2 regions of the Peptoniphilus hominis (ex Hitch et al. 2025) genome follow, and region 2 is predicted to be linked to the other one. Evidence: riboswitches for the same ligand, from Rfam matches in the RefSeq annotation. Region 2 holds a riboswitch; the other holds the start of a gene.
What was found. Region 2 has a riboswitch for FMN ahead of ribD (bifunctional diaminohydroxyphosphoribosylaminopyrimidine deaminase/5-amino-6-(5-phosphoribosylamino)uracil reductase RibD). Riboswitches for the same ligand answer to the same signal wherever they lie in the genome.
Positions count from the first base shown of each region.

Region 1: it holds a riboswitch for FMN, as region 2 does, so the genes downstream of both, WMO19_RS02785 (ECF transporter S component) here and ribD (bifunctional diaminohydroxyphosphoribosylaminopyrimidine deaminase/5-amino-6-(5-phosphoribosylamino)uracil reductase RibD) in region 2, are expected to answer to the same signal.

Region 1 is NZ_JBBMFO010000004.1:56,591-62,020, forward strand. Features, by position in the region: gene WMO19_RS02775 (pyridoxal-phosphate-dependent aminotransferase family protein) at 215-1,336, opposite strand; gene WMO19_RS02780 (glutaredoxin domain-containing protein) at 1,455-2,384, opposite strand; gene WMO19_RS02785 (ECF transporter S component) at 2,549-3,154, opposite strand; FMN riboswitch at 3,208-3,320, opposite strand; gene WMO19_RS02790 (L,D-transpeptidase family protein) at 3,850-5,292, opposite strand.
Region 2 is NZ_JBBMFO010000042.1:60-8,436, forward strand. Features, by position in the region: gene WMO19_RS09195 (hypothetical protein) at 120-1,244, opposite strand; gene WMO19_RS09200 (dihydroorotate dehydrogenase) at 1,321-2,226, opposite strand; gene WMO19_RS09205 (dihydroorotate dehydrogenase electron transfer subunit) at 2,216-2,917, opposite strand; gene WMO19_RS09210 (aspartate carbamoyltransferase regulatory subunit) at 2,919-3,350, opposite strand; gene pyrB (aspartate carbamoyltransferase) at 3,347-4,258, opposite strand; gene WMO19_RS09220 (guanylate kinase) at 4,370-4,906, shown strand; FMN riboswitch at 4,962-5,073, shown strand; gene ribD (bifunctional diaminohydroxyphosphoribosylaminopyrimidine deaminase/5-amino-6-(5-phosphoribosylamino)uracil reductase RibD) at 5,120-6,235, shown strand; gene WMO19_RS09230 (riboflavin synthase) at 6,228-6,872, shown strand; gene WMO19_RS09235 (bifunctional 3,4-dihydroxy-2-butanone-4-phosphate synthase/GTP cyclohydrolase II) at 6,902-8,107, shown strand; gene ribH (6,7-dimethyl-8-ribityllumazine synthase) at 8,157-8,377, shown strand, end outside.

The sequences.
Region 1 (5,430 bases), on a different contig from region 2:
CCGTCATTTTGACCATCACTTTTGAGTGACATTTTTGGTGACATTTTGGGTGACATTTTAGGTGACACTTTTGGGTGACATTTTAGGTGACACTTTTGGGTGACATTTTAGGTGACACTTTTGGGTGACATTTGTTTCGTCTTGGTCAATAAATTATTTATATGATTTTTGATAAGTCAGTTAAAAAGTTTTTTGCTTTTCAAATGCAATTTTCTCACTTCATGAGTTCTACAAATCTTTCTTTTAAGGAAATTTTAGTTTCTATTCCCAACTCTTCAAATACTTCGTCCAACTTTTCATATAATTCTAAAAAGTTTTCGTAGGATATGTTGTTGCCCATGTGGCCTATTCTAAATACTTTCTCGAAGATGTTGCCTGCACCCTTGGATATTAATATGCCTTTCTTTTTTAGGGCTGTAAGGATGTCATCTGCTATGAAGCCTTCTGGCACCATGACTGCTGTTAGGGTGTTGGATCTGGAGTCCTTGGCGTAAAGTTCGAAGCCTGCTTCTTCGAAGATTTGTCTTGTTACTTCTGCGTATTTTTTGTGAAGGGCAATGGAATCCTTGGCAAAGAGTTTGTCTAGGGCAAGGTCTAGGGCATAGGTCAAGTTCTCGTTCATTGTGTATGGGAAGGCAAAGCCGTCGGAGTAGTCGTAGTAGTTTAGGAAGTTCATATAATATGATGGAACTGGTTTTTTCCTGTTGGCTATGGCTTCTTTTGCCCCGTCTGATATTGTAACCATGGTTAGTCCTGTTGGTGCTGAAATACATTTTTGGCTGCCGCCAAGGGCTATGTCAACTTTGTAATCGTCAAAATCAAATTCTTCTCCGCCCATGCCTGATACTGTGTCCACTACTGTGAGGATGCCATAGGAGTTAAGCAAGTTGCAGATGCTTTTTACATCGTTAGTGATGCCTGATGGTGTCTCGCAGTGGACCATAGTTGCTACTTTAAAGTCGTGGTCTTTTTCTAGGAAGGCTTTTAGTTTTTCTAGGTCGAAGCCGCGTCTGAAGTCGTCTTCGAAGATTAGTGGCTCGCCGTCGTAGTATTTTACGAAGTCGGCAAAGCCTGCGCCGAAAACTCCGTTATTAAGTACGAGGACTCTGTCCCCCGCTTCCACTAGGTTTATGATTGCTGCTTCTAGTCCAATCATGCCTTCGCCAAGCATGAGGATAGTTGTTGCTTCCGTCTTTAGGAGTTTGGAGATTTTTTTCTCCACTCTTCTATGTATTTTTTCGTATTCTGGATCGATGTCTGGGTTTGTGAGAGTTTTTCCCATTAATGCCATTACTTCGTCGTCAATTGATGTTGGTCCTGCACATAAGATTTTCATTTTTTACCTCTCTTTGTCTTTTGTTAATTCTTTTATACTGCAAATTGTCTTTTGATTAAATTATATTATATGGGGACAAAAAAACAAGCTGCCTTTTGACAGCCTGCTTTGATTTTGTTTATTTGTTTTCTACAAAGTAAGTGTTTTCTTCTATTTGTTTAAATATTTCATCGTATTGTTTTTCTTCGAAGCCAACAACGCATTTGTCTATGCTCTTTCCATCTTTTTCAAGTGTCATTATGTGCGTTGGATAGTAAACTCTGTCATTGTATTCTGTCATGTCTTTATAGTATTTTTCAAAGATTTCGTCTTTTTTGCCTTCGCTATCTCTAATGTCTCTTGCTATATATTTGATTCCTTTATTATCTAAGTATGCTTTTAATTTTTGGCAGTAAGGACATTCTTCAAAGCCATAGATTAGAAATCTTATGTCTTCTTCTCCTGCTTTTGTTTTTATTTTGTTTATTGGTGCTGTGAAGTAACCTTCTTCATATATGTCTTCTATTTTTGCATCTTTTGAATCTAATAAAACTGTTTGTGTTTTGAAGTCATAAGCTACTCCAAAGTCCAAGATTTTTGCTAGGTCTCTTAGGCGGAAATAGTTGTATCCGTCTATGAAATATCCATTGAGTTCTATGTCCTTTCCTTGGCTGTCCACTATTTTTTGTTTGTTTGTTTTTGCTATTTTTTCTTCTTCTCTTTTTTCAACGTAAGTAAAGTCTTCTTTTTGATTTTGGCCCTTTGTTATGATTACTTTTTGGCTTTCATTGTCGTAAGATACCATAAATTTTGCTGGTGTGTCTTTGAGAAGAGCTGCTGCATCTCTAATTCTTACATAGTTAGACCTATTAATTAGGTAAGAATTTATTTTTATGTCTTTTCCGTCAAATCTAACTTTTTCTCCTGATGTCTTAGCCATTCTTTCGTCTGATTCTAATTTTGATACTTTAGCTTTGTTTTCTTCTTTGCCTTCATTGCTGTTAGCTAGGGCTGTTATAGGACTTGTAAAGATTAAAAGAGCTAATAATACTACTGCAAATTTTTTCATAATCTGCCTCCTTTAAATTTATTACTAGTATTTTATCACATTAAATAAAAGTTTAAATGTTATTTTTAAATTTTTTATGGGACAAAAAAACAAGCTGCCTTTTGACAGCCTGCTTTGATTTTATTTTTGTTTTTGCTTTTATTTTCCTTTAGTTTTCTACACTTTTAGTTTTTAAATAGTGGGCTAATTTTTTTGTAGACTAGCATCATCACTGCTGATGTTGTGAAGCCTTTTATTAGGTTAAAGGGTAGGACTGAATAGATCATCATAGTGAAAAGTCCTGTGATTTTTGGTGTGATGGCAGATCCCATGGCTATTATTGCATCCATTGGCATTACTTTGCCGTAAAGTGGAAATACCACGAAGTAGTTTGATGCCATGGCAAGGATTGTCATTGCTAGTACGCCTACTGTCATTGCAAGGACTGCTCCCTTGTAAGTTCTATGTTTTCTATAGATGTAGCTTGACACTAGAGCAAAGGTACTTGATATGATGAAGTTTGATAGTTCGCCAACGCCTGCTGTCATTGTGCCCTTAAAGATTATGTGCATAAGGTTTTTTAGGGCTGCTATTATGATGCCATAGACTGGTCCCATTGTGAAGGCGCCCATGAGGACTGGCAAGTCTGATATGTCCAGCTTCATAAAGGGTGGTGCTACAAAGGTTAGTGGCAATTGGAAGTACATTAATACGAAGCCAATTACTGATAGCATGGCTACTTTTGTCATGTCTTTTGTTCTTATCATGGTGCTTGTGTTTACTTTATTCATTTTACCTCCTGTTGGGGCATAAAAAAACCCCGAACCTTCGGGGCATGAAAGTTTTAAATCATTCTCTCATCCAGACTTTACTGTCGGTATTGGAATCTCACCAATTCGGCTTGCGCTCGCGGACTTTACCGCCGGTTGGGACTTGCACCCTTCCCTGAAGATTTAAATTTTTATTTATTTCTTGCTTTTATTATAACACTTGTGGTGGGTTTTGCAAGTTTTATTATAGTTGAATTGTAGTGTATTGATGAAGCTTCGCTTTAAGAACAAATAAAAAAATCCTTTCTTTATAAAATTTTTTTAATATGGAGTTTTTATTTCTAATATATTTTTAAGGAGGGGGTTAAGGGGCATTGCGAGGCCCCTTTTCCCCCTCCTTAAACCACCCCCTTTGAACCCCACGCGCTGAAAGTCCAAAAAAATCGGTCATGCTAAATTTTCAAAACTCGTTCTTCGAACTCAAACAGTTGAAAATTTTTAACGCATAACCGATTTTTTTGCTTATTTTATGCACTCACATTAGTCTACGGTTATAGCTGAAGGTGTTCTCCTTATAACACATCAACAAGTTGGGTATTGTTGCTAAGTTATTTGTTTATCAAGAGCTTTTTCTCGATTAGTTTTTTATAAAAATTTTAAGAAAAAATCGACCATTTGCTGAGTTTTTTACTCATGGTCGATTTTTTTTATTGTTTTTATTGTTGCCCTGCTGGTGATGGTTGGGCTGGTGCAGCTGGTGGTGTTGGTGCTGGGGCTGGTGATGCTATTTTTTGCCTTGTTGAGTCATAGACTATTACTGGCATGCCGTTAAAGGTTTTTGGGTAGAGGTTTTTCATCACTGCTGGCGGTATATTTACGCAGCCGTGAGAGCCGCCACTTAGGTAAATTTTTCCACCAAAAGTTGATCTCCAATCGGCATCGTGAAGTCCCACGCCTGACCAATTAATAGGGAGCCAATAGGAAACTTTTGAGCGGTAGGTTTCGCCTGTGAGGTACCTATTTCTCTCGCGAGACCAGATTCTGTCTGTGCCCGTTGGTGTTCCGTTGCCAAGGGTTGGGTTGCCTGATACTATGTCCGTCTCAATTTCCAAATTGCCCTTGTTGTAGTACCAAAGTTTTTGCCTTGCAAGGTCCACCTCAATGTAGGTGTTGCCCACATCGTCCACTGTCCTTGACACTGCATCTTGCCTGTAAATTGGCTTTATGGTAACTGGCTCATCTCTTTTTAGTGCAGCGATTATTTCGTCCTTTGTCTTTTGTCTATCGGTGATCCAACCGTAGATGCCGCCGTCAACTTTTACTGTCCCAATGCCTGTGGCGTTAAATATTCTTGATGTCCTAAAGGTGTCGTACTTTGCTGCAAGTTTTTCCACGAACTTTGTCACCTTTTCTTCGTCAATGACGAGGCTTCCGTCATCAGCCTTGGAATACATGGCGATTATGCCCTGACCTGTCACTTCTTCTTTTCTATCGTCAAAGTCGATTGTGATTTTTTTATCGTAAAGAGTCTTGTAGGATTCCAGTTGATTTTTGATGTAATCAGAATCTGCCCTGATATTTGGCTCTATATAAAGGCCTTCTTCTTCAAGGTTTAATTTTTCTTTTTTGTCGGCAAAATGACCTAAGACTGCTTGTCTAAGTTCATCTCGCTTTATAAAATCGCCATAAACTTCTTTTTCTACTTTAAAGTCGCCCTTGTCGTAGATAATCTTGGCATCAGTTGAATGAATGGACTGGTTTTGCACTGCCTTTAGGCTATTTAGTCTATTTGTGAGAGCCTGGTCGTCGTATTTTAAAATTGTGTCAAGCTGGTAGTGCTTGTCCACTAGAGATGCAAAGGGCCAGTAAAGTGGAGTCTGATCCACAAAGCCGCTGCCAATTTTTTCTTCAAATTTTATTTCTTCTGCTGTAATCTTGTCATTATTTTTTTTGTCCTTGGCAAGGATGTCCAATTGGAAATTTTTGGAAAGTTCTTCGTAATTTTTTTCAAATTCGGAAATTTTTGTCAGTCCAAAGTCGTGGCCGTTGACATAGGTCCTTGGCATAAACCTATCTCTAAAGAAATAAAGTCCCGTTATATATATGAAAATTAAAATTATAAGTATAAATGCAAAAAATATTTTAAAAGTCTTCTTCATAATTCCTCCAATACTTTACATTATACTCTATAGAAATTTTTAAAAAAGAGAATTTCTCGGATTCTTGCAAATGTAATTTAATTGTAAATATTTTGGTGCAGGCATGAATTTTATTTGTTATTATTTTCTATAAAATTT
Region 2 (8,377 bases):
TTTTATGGGTACACATCATTACTTCATGCCGAATAATTTTAAGATAATTAATCTACAGCAAAAAATCTCGACAGCAGCCGAGATTTTTCTTTTCTTATTTATTTTTTAATTTTAGAAAATTATTTGCTCTTTAGTCTTTCTATTTCCTTATTTAGGCTGTCAATTTTATTTGACATCTTTAAAATCTCTGCGTTAAGATCCTTTACATCTTCCTTGCTTGATGGTTCCACAAAGTTCATGTAGTCCATGTTTAGTTTAAATAATTCTTCTCTCAAAGACTTAGTTTCTTCTTCTGCCTTCTTGTAAATTTCCTTAAATTTGTCTACATCAAATAATTTTTTATATTGTTCCTTAGTTTTTTCTTCAAAGAAGTCATAAACCTCTTGTGGGTCCTTCTTCTTTGCCAATTCTTCTAAGTCAGTCCTGTACTTTTCAAAGGTAAATTCAGAAATTTTTGCAATTTCAGCATAAATTTCCTTGTAGTAGTTTACATAAACTTCAAAATACTTCATTGATTTTTCGATAAAAGTCTTTTGGAATTTTAAAACCTTTGAAGTGCTGGCAAAGTATTCATTTCCACCAAATAATTTTTCGTATTCTTCTAAGTTACTTAGCATTTGATGTGAAAATTTTTCCATGTTTTTGAAATAATCCATTTTGCCAAAGAAATTGTCTGTCATAAAAGGCATATTTCCAAAATTAGGAATCATGAAGTTAAAATTGCCAAAAACTTTTTGGTTAAAGTCTAAAATTTCCTTTGCCTTGTCTCTCACTTGTTCTGGCATAAAAATATTCATGTAGTTTTCTTGATATTTTTTGTAAGAGTTAAAGAGGTCCTTGGCAGCAATACTGTAATCTTCTACAAACTTTCCATTGGCACTTAGCATTGGAAAATAATTTTTAAAATTATTCATAAAGTCGCCATAAACTTTATTAGGCTCCTTTAAATTGTCTGCAAAAAATTTTTGAAAATTCATAAAATTTTCAAAGTAAGGGTTTACTTCAAAGAGTCCATTCATTTTTTCGCCATAATCCCCTTGGAAAGGAGAGTATTTACTCATTGTATCCATATAATTTTTTGGCATTTCATAAATATTTCCCACCATTTTTTCATTTATTCTTGCCATTTCTCTGAAATAATCTTCTAAGCTTAAATTTTCTTTTTCATTCTTTTCTGTTCCCTGATTAAAAGACTTTAGTAAATTCATTTGGGCATCGTATATATCCTTGTATAAATCAAACATATTGGTACCTCCTTTTAGTGTACTAAATTATTACCACAAAAAAAGACTTTCTAAACGCTAGAAAGTCTTAAATATTTTATACTAATTTTTTAATATAGTCCTTTATATTTTTATTCTTTTCTTCTAAATACTTTTCAAGGTCAGAGATGATTTCTGCTCCTGCCTTGGGATTCATAAAATTATAGGTTCCAACTTCAACTGCAGTGGCACCTGCCATTAAAAATTCAAGGACATCCTTATAAGACGTAATGCCTCCCATGCCGATTATTGGTATGTCAACTGCTTTTGCCACTTGATGGAGAATCCTTAGAGCAATTGGCTTTACTGCTGGTCCAGAAAGTCCTGCGTAGGTGTTGTTAAAGACAATTTCTTCTCTGTCAAAGTCAATAGCCATTCCGAGAATTGTGTTTATTAGTGAAAGTCCTGTGGCGCCTTCAGCTTCAACTGCCTTGGCTATGCCCACAATATCCCCTGCGTTGGGAGAAAGCTTTACAAAAACTTTTTTATTTGTAACTTTCATGACCTCACGAACAACTCTTGCTGCAGAGTCCTTGTCCATGCCAAAAGCCATGCCCCCTTCCTTTACATTGGGGCAGGATATATTTAATTCAATGGCTGCAAAGTCATAGTCATTTAAAATTTTTGTGGATTCAACATATTCTTCAATGGTATTGCCTCCAAGATTTACAAAAATTTCTGTGCCAAGGTCTTGCATTGAAAAGATTTTTTCTTTTACAAATTCTTCCACGCCTGGATTTTCAAGTCCAATGGAATTTAATATTCCTGATGGCGTCTCCCAAATCCTTATGCCTTCATTTCCCTTTTTTGGATGCCTAGTAATTCCCTTGGAAGAAATTCCCCCTAGAATTTTTGGGTCGTAGAAGTTTTTAAATTCTTCGCCATAGCCATAGGTTCCACTTGCCATAATTATTGGATTTTTTAATTTTATGCCTGCTAAATCTATTTCAGTCCTAGAAGTCAATTAAATCACTCCCCTTAAAAATTGGTCCTTCCTTGCAAGATCTCTTTCTGCCGCCCCTTGTATCGCAGGAGCAAGATAGGCAAGCTCCCACGCCGCAGCCCATTCTCTTTTCAAGAGACACATAGGTTTTTATGTCACGAGCCTTTGCAAGTTCCACAACTTTTTTCATCATAATTTCTGGTCCACAGGCATAAATGAGCTCATGCTTTTCAAAATCAATTATGTCTGTAATAAAGCCGCCTTTTTTTATTTTTATATGGCACTTTACATCTTTAAAGGCCTTTTCAAGTTCAAGCTCTTCCCTCTCCCCTATGTAGAGGGTGATTTTTGACTCAGGCTTTAACTTTTGAATTTCCTTAATTAAATAGTGGAAGGGTGCCACACCAACTCCACCTCCAACTAGGGCAACTTCGTCTACATTGGCGTAAAAAGTATTTCCAAAGGGACCGTAAAGTTTTATGTCATCGCCAGCTTCTAATTTTTCAAGAATTTCTGTGCCTATTCCTCTTTTTTCTACTAAGAAGTCTACACCCTCTGTTACATCATAAACTGAAATTGGTCTTGAAAGTGTTGGATAATTTTCCCAAGCCCTTAGCATAAAAAATTGCCCTGGATAAATCTTTGTCTTAAAATCCGTTCTAAGTATAAAATAATCTTTGCATACATCAATATTTTCTAAAATCTTTGCCATTTTACTCTCCATAAGTGGTAACTGTGTCGCAGTATTCGCACTTATATTCCTTTTTGTCTCTGTCGTAGAGATAAAATTTGTGACCTGAAATTTCCCTTTCGCTATTTGTTATACATCTAGGGTTTTTGCACTCCAATACACCTTCAACTACTTCAGGAAGTTCCATGCGAATTTTTTTCACTCTCTCCCCATCTTCTATAAAGTTCACTGTTGTATGTGGAGCAATTAGTCCCAAGACTGTGAAGTCTAAATTGTAGTCCGTTTCTATTTTTATTAAATCTTTTTTGCCCATGGAAGTAGAAAAAATATTTTGCATAAGAACAACTGCGTCAGTAACTTTTTCCAGCTCCAGTGCCTTATAAAGGACATGAGCACGACCTGCCTCGATGTGGTCTAGGACAATTCCTTTTTTTATTTTTGAAACATTTATCATTTGTTAGCCTCCAAAAGTTTTATAATAAGTGCCATTCTGCCATACATGCCAAACTTTGTCTGTTCAAAATAAACTGCACGAGGGTCCTTGTCCACTTCTGGTGCAATTTCATTTACTCTTGGAAGTGGATGAAGTATATACATGTCATCCTTGGCTAATTTTAATTTTTCTTCTGTTAAAATGTAGTAGTCCTTTAATCTTTCATACTCGTCAGATGATACAAATCTTTCCTTTTGAACTCTTGACATATAAAGTATGTCTAAGTCACTTATGGCGCTCATGAGGTCTCTGGTCTCAGTGTAATTTTCCTTGTCAATGAAGTTTTTAAAGGGCTCTGGCATCTTTAATTCTTCAGGGGAAATAAATACAAATTTTACATTTTTGTAGCGGTTTAGGGCCCTCACTAGGGAGTGAATAGTCCTTCCAAATTTTAAATCACCGCAAAGTCCAACAGTCAAGTTGTCAAAGGATTTTTTGTAGTGCCTAATTGTTATTAAGTCGGCAAGAGTTTGTGTTGGGTGAAAGTGTCCTCCGTCTCCTGCATTTATTATTGGCATCTTAGTAACCACCTTTGATGCAAGAAGGGCTGCACCTTCCTTGGGGTGACGCATGGCACAAATGTCTGCGTAATTTTCTATTACCCTAATTGTATCTAAAAGAGTCTCGCCCTTTGTTGAGGAGCTAACTCCTGCATCAGAAAAACCAATTACCCTTCCTCCAAGTCTTAGCATAGCCGTCTCAAAGGAAAGCCTTGTTCTTGTTGATGGTTCAAAAAAAAGACTGGCCAATAAATTATTGTCGCAAAAATGAGAATAGTGAATAGGATTTGCGATAATGTCATCAACCAGACTAAAAATTTCTTCGTATTCTTCAGTTGTAAAATCTAGTGGCTCTATTAAATGTTTCATCTTGACCTCCATCTAATATTTTATCTTTTTTATATTACTTCAAAAATTAAAATTTGTAAAGTAATTTGATATATGTGTTATACTTGTAATAATAAATTTAAAGGAGAGGCTATGATTTACTTAATACTTGGACACTCTGGTTCTGGCAAGAGCACACTAAGGGATGAACTTGCAAAAGAGGGTTTAAATAAAATAATAACTTACACAACGAGACCTCCTCGTCCCAAGGAAGTTGACGGTCTTGATTACAATTTTATAAATATTTCTGACTTTAAAAAAATGGAAGAGGAAAATTTATTTATTGGCTCCACTTGCTATGCAGGAAATTATTATTCAACTTTAAAAGAAGATCTTGAATTAAATAATAATGACAAAAGAGACTGCGTTATTATAGTGGATAAAGAGGGCGTCCTTGCCATAAAAAAGGAATTTAAAAATTCCCTCTCAATTTATTTAAAATGCTCCAAGGAAGTTTTAAAAAAGAGAATGATTAAGAGGGCTGAAGATGAAAGCGTCATAGAAAAAAGACTTTCTGTCCTAGAAAATTTAGACTCTTATGCAGATTATATCATCGACAGCGACAGAGAAATGGACCAAGTCTTAAGTGATGTCTTAAAAATTATTAAGAGCCACAAGTCGGGAAAATGATTTTTCTTTTCTTGACAATTTATAATCTAGTGATATCATAAACTTATAAGTAAATAAAATTCTTCAGGGCGAGGTGCAATTCCTCACCGGCGGTAAAGTCCGCGAGCGCAAGCTGAATTGGTGCAATTCCAATACCGACAGTAAAGTCTGGATGAAAGAAGATAAATTTAAATTTTTGAGCCCTGCCTGGGCTCTTTTTTTATAGGTGATTTAATGTATGTAGAAAATTTTAACGACAGCTTTTATATGCTTCGAGCCCTAGAACTTGCAGAAAAGGGTATTGGTCACACAAAGACTAATCCCCTAGTGGGCTGCGTTATTGTAAAAGATGAAGAAATAATTGGCGAGGGCGCCCACTTAAAGTTTGGCGAAAACCACGCTGAGGTAAATGCCATTGAAGATGCAAAAAGTCGCGGCAATGACCTTAAGGGTGCAAGTCTCTATGTAAACTTAGAGCCTTGCTCTCACTTTGGCAAGACTCCACCCTGTGCCAATCGAATTGTGGAAGAAGGCATATCAAGAGTTGTAATTGGAACCACTGACCCCTTCCCTAAAGTTTCTGGCGGTGGCATAAAAATTTTGGAAGATGCTGGGATTTCTATAACAGAGGGTGTCTGCCAAGAAGAATGTTTGAACTTAAACGAGAGATTTTTTACCTATGTAAAAAATAAGAGACCCTTCGTTGTCCTAAAGGCTGGCATGTCCCTTGATGGAAAAATTGCAACAGCAAGTGGCGAGTCCAAGTGGATAACATCAGATTTTTCTAGAGCTTACTCTCATGAGCTTCGAGGAAAGCTTGACGGAATAATGGTTGGCATAGGAACAGTTCTTGCTGATAACCCAACTTTAAATGTCCGTCACGGTAAATACAGGGTCAATCCCATAAGAATTGTAACGGATTCAAGGCTTAGGATTCCCCTTGATGCAAAGCTTCTTTCAGAAGATTTGGATTCAATAGCAATAATTGCCACAACAAAAAATTGCGACAAGGAAAAACTTGAAAAACTTAAAAAAATGAAAAATGTTGAAGTTTTAATCTGCGGCGAAAAAAATGGCAAGGTTGATTTAAGGGACCTAATGGAAAAATTAAGTGGATACGACATATCCTCCATCTTACTGGAAGGCGGAAGGACTCTTAACGCTGAGATGCTAAAAAATAATTTAGTGGATAAGTTTTATTTTTTCATGGCGCCAATTTTATTGGGCTCAAGGGGCATTCCTGCCATTGGCGATTTGGAAATAGGTGCCTTAAAGGACGCAATCAAAATAAAGGACATGAAGTGTGAAAAATTATTTGACGACATACTTGTCACTGGAAGGTGTGATTGAAATTTTTACGGGAATAATAGAAGAAATTGGAAGACTTGCTGACATAAAAAAGGAAAAGGACCTCTACACCTTAAAAATTTCCTGCAAAAAAGTTTTGGAAGGCACAAAGAAAGGCGACTCCATTGCCACAAATGGCGTCTGCCTAACTGTGACAGAGCTTGGCGATGAATATTACAAGGCAGAAGTCATGGTTGAAACTATAAATTCAACAAACTTTAAGACTTTAAGTGTCGGTCAGGCTTTAAACCTAGAGCGAGCCCTTAGCCCATCCAAAAGACTTGACGGTCACATAGTCCAAGGCCATGTTGATGGAGTTGGCGAAATCGTAAATATTTTAAAGAGGGGTCACGAAATTGTCTACAGGATAAAATTTGACTCAGATAATTTTAAATACATTGCCGAAAAGGGATCTATTGCTCTTGATGGCATTAGCCTCACTGTATCAAAGGTAGGCGAAAATTATTTTGAAGTCTCAATTATTCCAACCACAATTGCTGACACCAATCTTGCAAGTAAAAAAGTTGGCGAAAAAATAAATATTGAGACAGATATTATTGGCCGCTATGTCTACAATTTTGTCAATACAAAAGAAGCAAGCAAAATAACAAAGAATTTTTTATTAGAAAATGGATTTTAAGTAAATTTATAAAATCGAGAGGAGAAGACATGAAAGTTAACACAATCGAAGAAGTTGTTGAAGCCTTAAAAAAAGGCGAAATTATAATAGTAACAGACGAACCTGACAGAGAAAATGAAGGCGACATGATTCAAGCTGCAGAATTTGCCACTGGTGAAAGTTTAAACACCATGGCATCTCTTGCCAAGGGACTCATTTGCATGCCCATGTCAAAGTCTTACGCAGAAAAACTAAAGCTAGATCAAATGGTTGCCGACAACACTGACAATCACGAAACTGCCTTTACAGTTTCCGTTGACCATGTTGACACAACTACAGGAATTTCTGCTTGGGAAAGAGCCTTAACTGCAAATAAACTTGCAGAAGATGATGCAAAGCCAGAGGACTTTAGAAGACCTGGTCACATGTTCCCTCTTGTTGCAAAAAAAGATGGGATTTTTGTAAGACGAGGACACACTGAAGCAACAGTTGATTTATTAAAAATTGCTGGCTTAAAAGAAGTTGGACTCTGCTGCGAAATTATGCAAGATGATGGACACATGATGCGTGGCGAAGATTTATTTAAGTTGGCAGAAAAGTTGGGCATGAAAATTACTACAACTGAAGAACTTTTGCTTTACAGAAAGAGACATGAAAAAATCATAGAAAAAGTTGCAGAGGCAAAACTTCCAACAAAGTTTGGCGACTTTAGGGCTCATGCTTATATCGACAAGGTTACGGGCGAACACCACATTGCCCTTGTTAAAGGCGAAATTGGCGACGGCATGGATGTCCTCACAAGAGTTCACTCTGAATGTCTAACTGGCGACTGCTTTGGCTCATCAAGATGCGACTGTGGCAACCAACTTCACCTTGCCATGAAAAAAATTGACGAGGAAGGCAGAGGAATTTTGCTTTATATGCGTCAAGAAGGTCGTGGCATCGGCCTTGTAAATAAAATCCGTGCCTATGCCCTACAAGACCAGGGCATGGATACAGTTGAGGCTAACTTGGCTCTAGGCTTTCCTGAAGATGCCAGAGACTATTCCACTGGTGCCCAAATCTTGCAAGATTTGGGAGTAAAGGAACTTCGTCTTCTTACAAATAACCCAGACAAGGTTTACTCTCTTCAAGAATTTGGCATGATCATAAAGGAAAGAGTGCCAATTGAAATTCACTCAACAAAACACGACGAATTTTATTTGAGGACTAAGGCAGAAAAGATGAACCACATCTTATCTGAATTTAGCAAATAATTTTAAAATCATTAAGAAAAAAATTAAGAAAAAAATAAATGGAGGAAATATGAAAATTTACAGTGCTAATTTAAAATCTGAAGGAAAAAAATACGCCATAGTTTTGGCAAGATTTAACGAGTTTATAGTTTCAAAACTCCTAGACGGCTGCATAGACGGACTAAAAAGGCATGGAGTTAAGGACGAGGAAATCGAAGTGATTTGGGTGCCAGGGTCTTTTGAAATTCCCCTAGCAGCAAAATCTCTTGCCATGACAAAAAGATATGACGC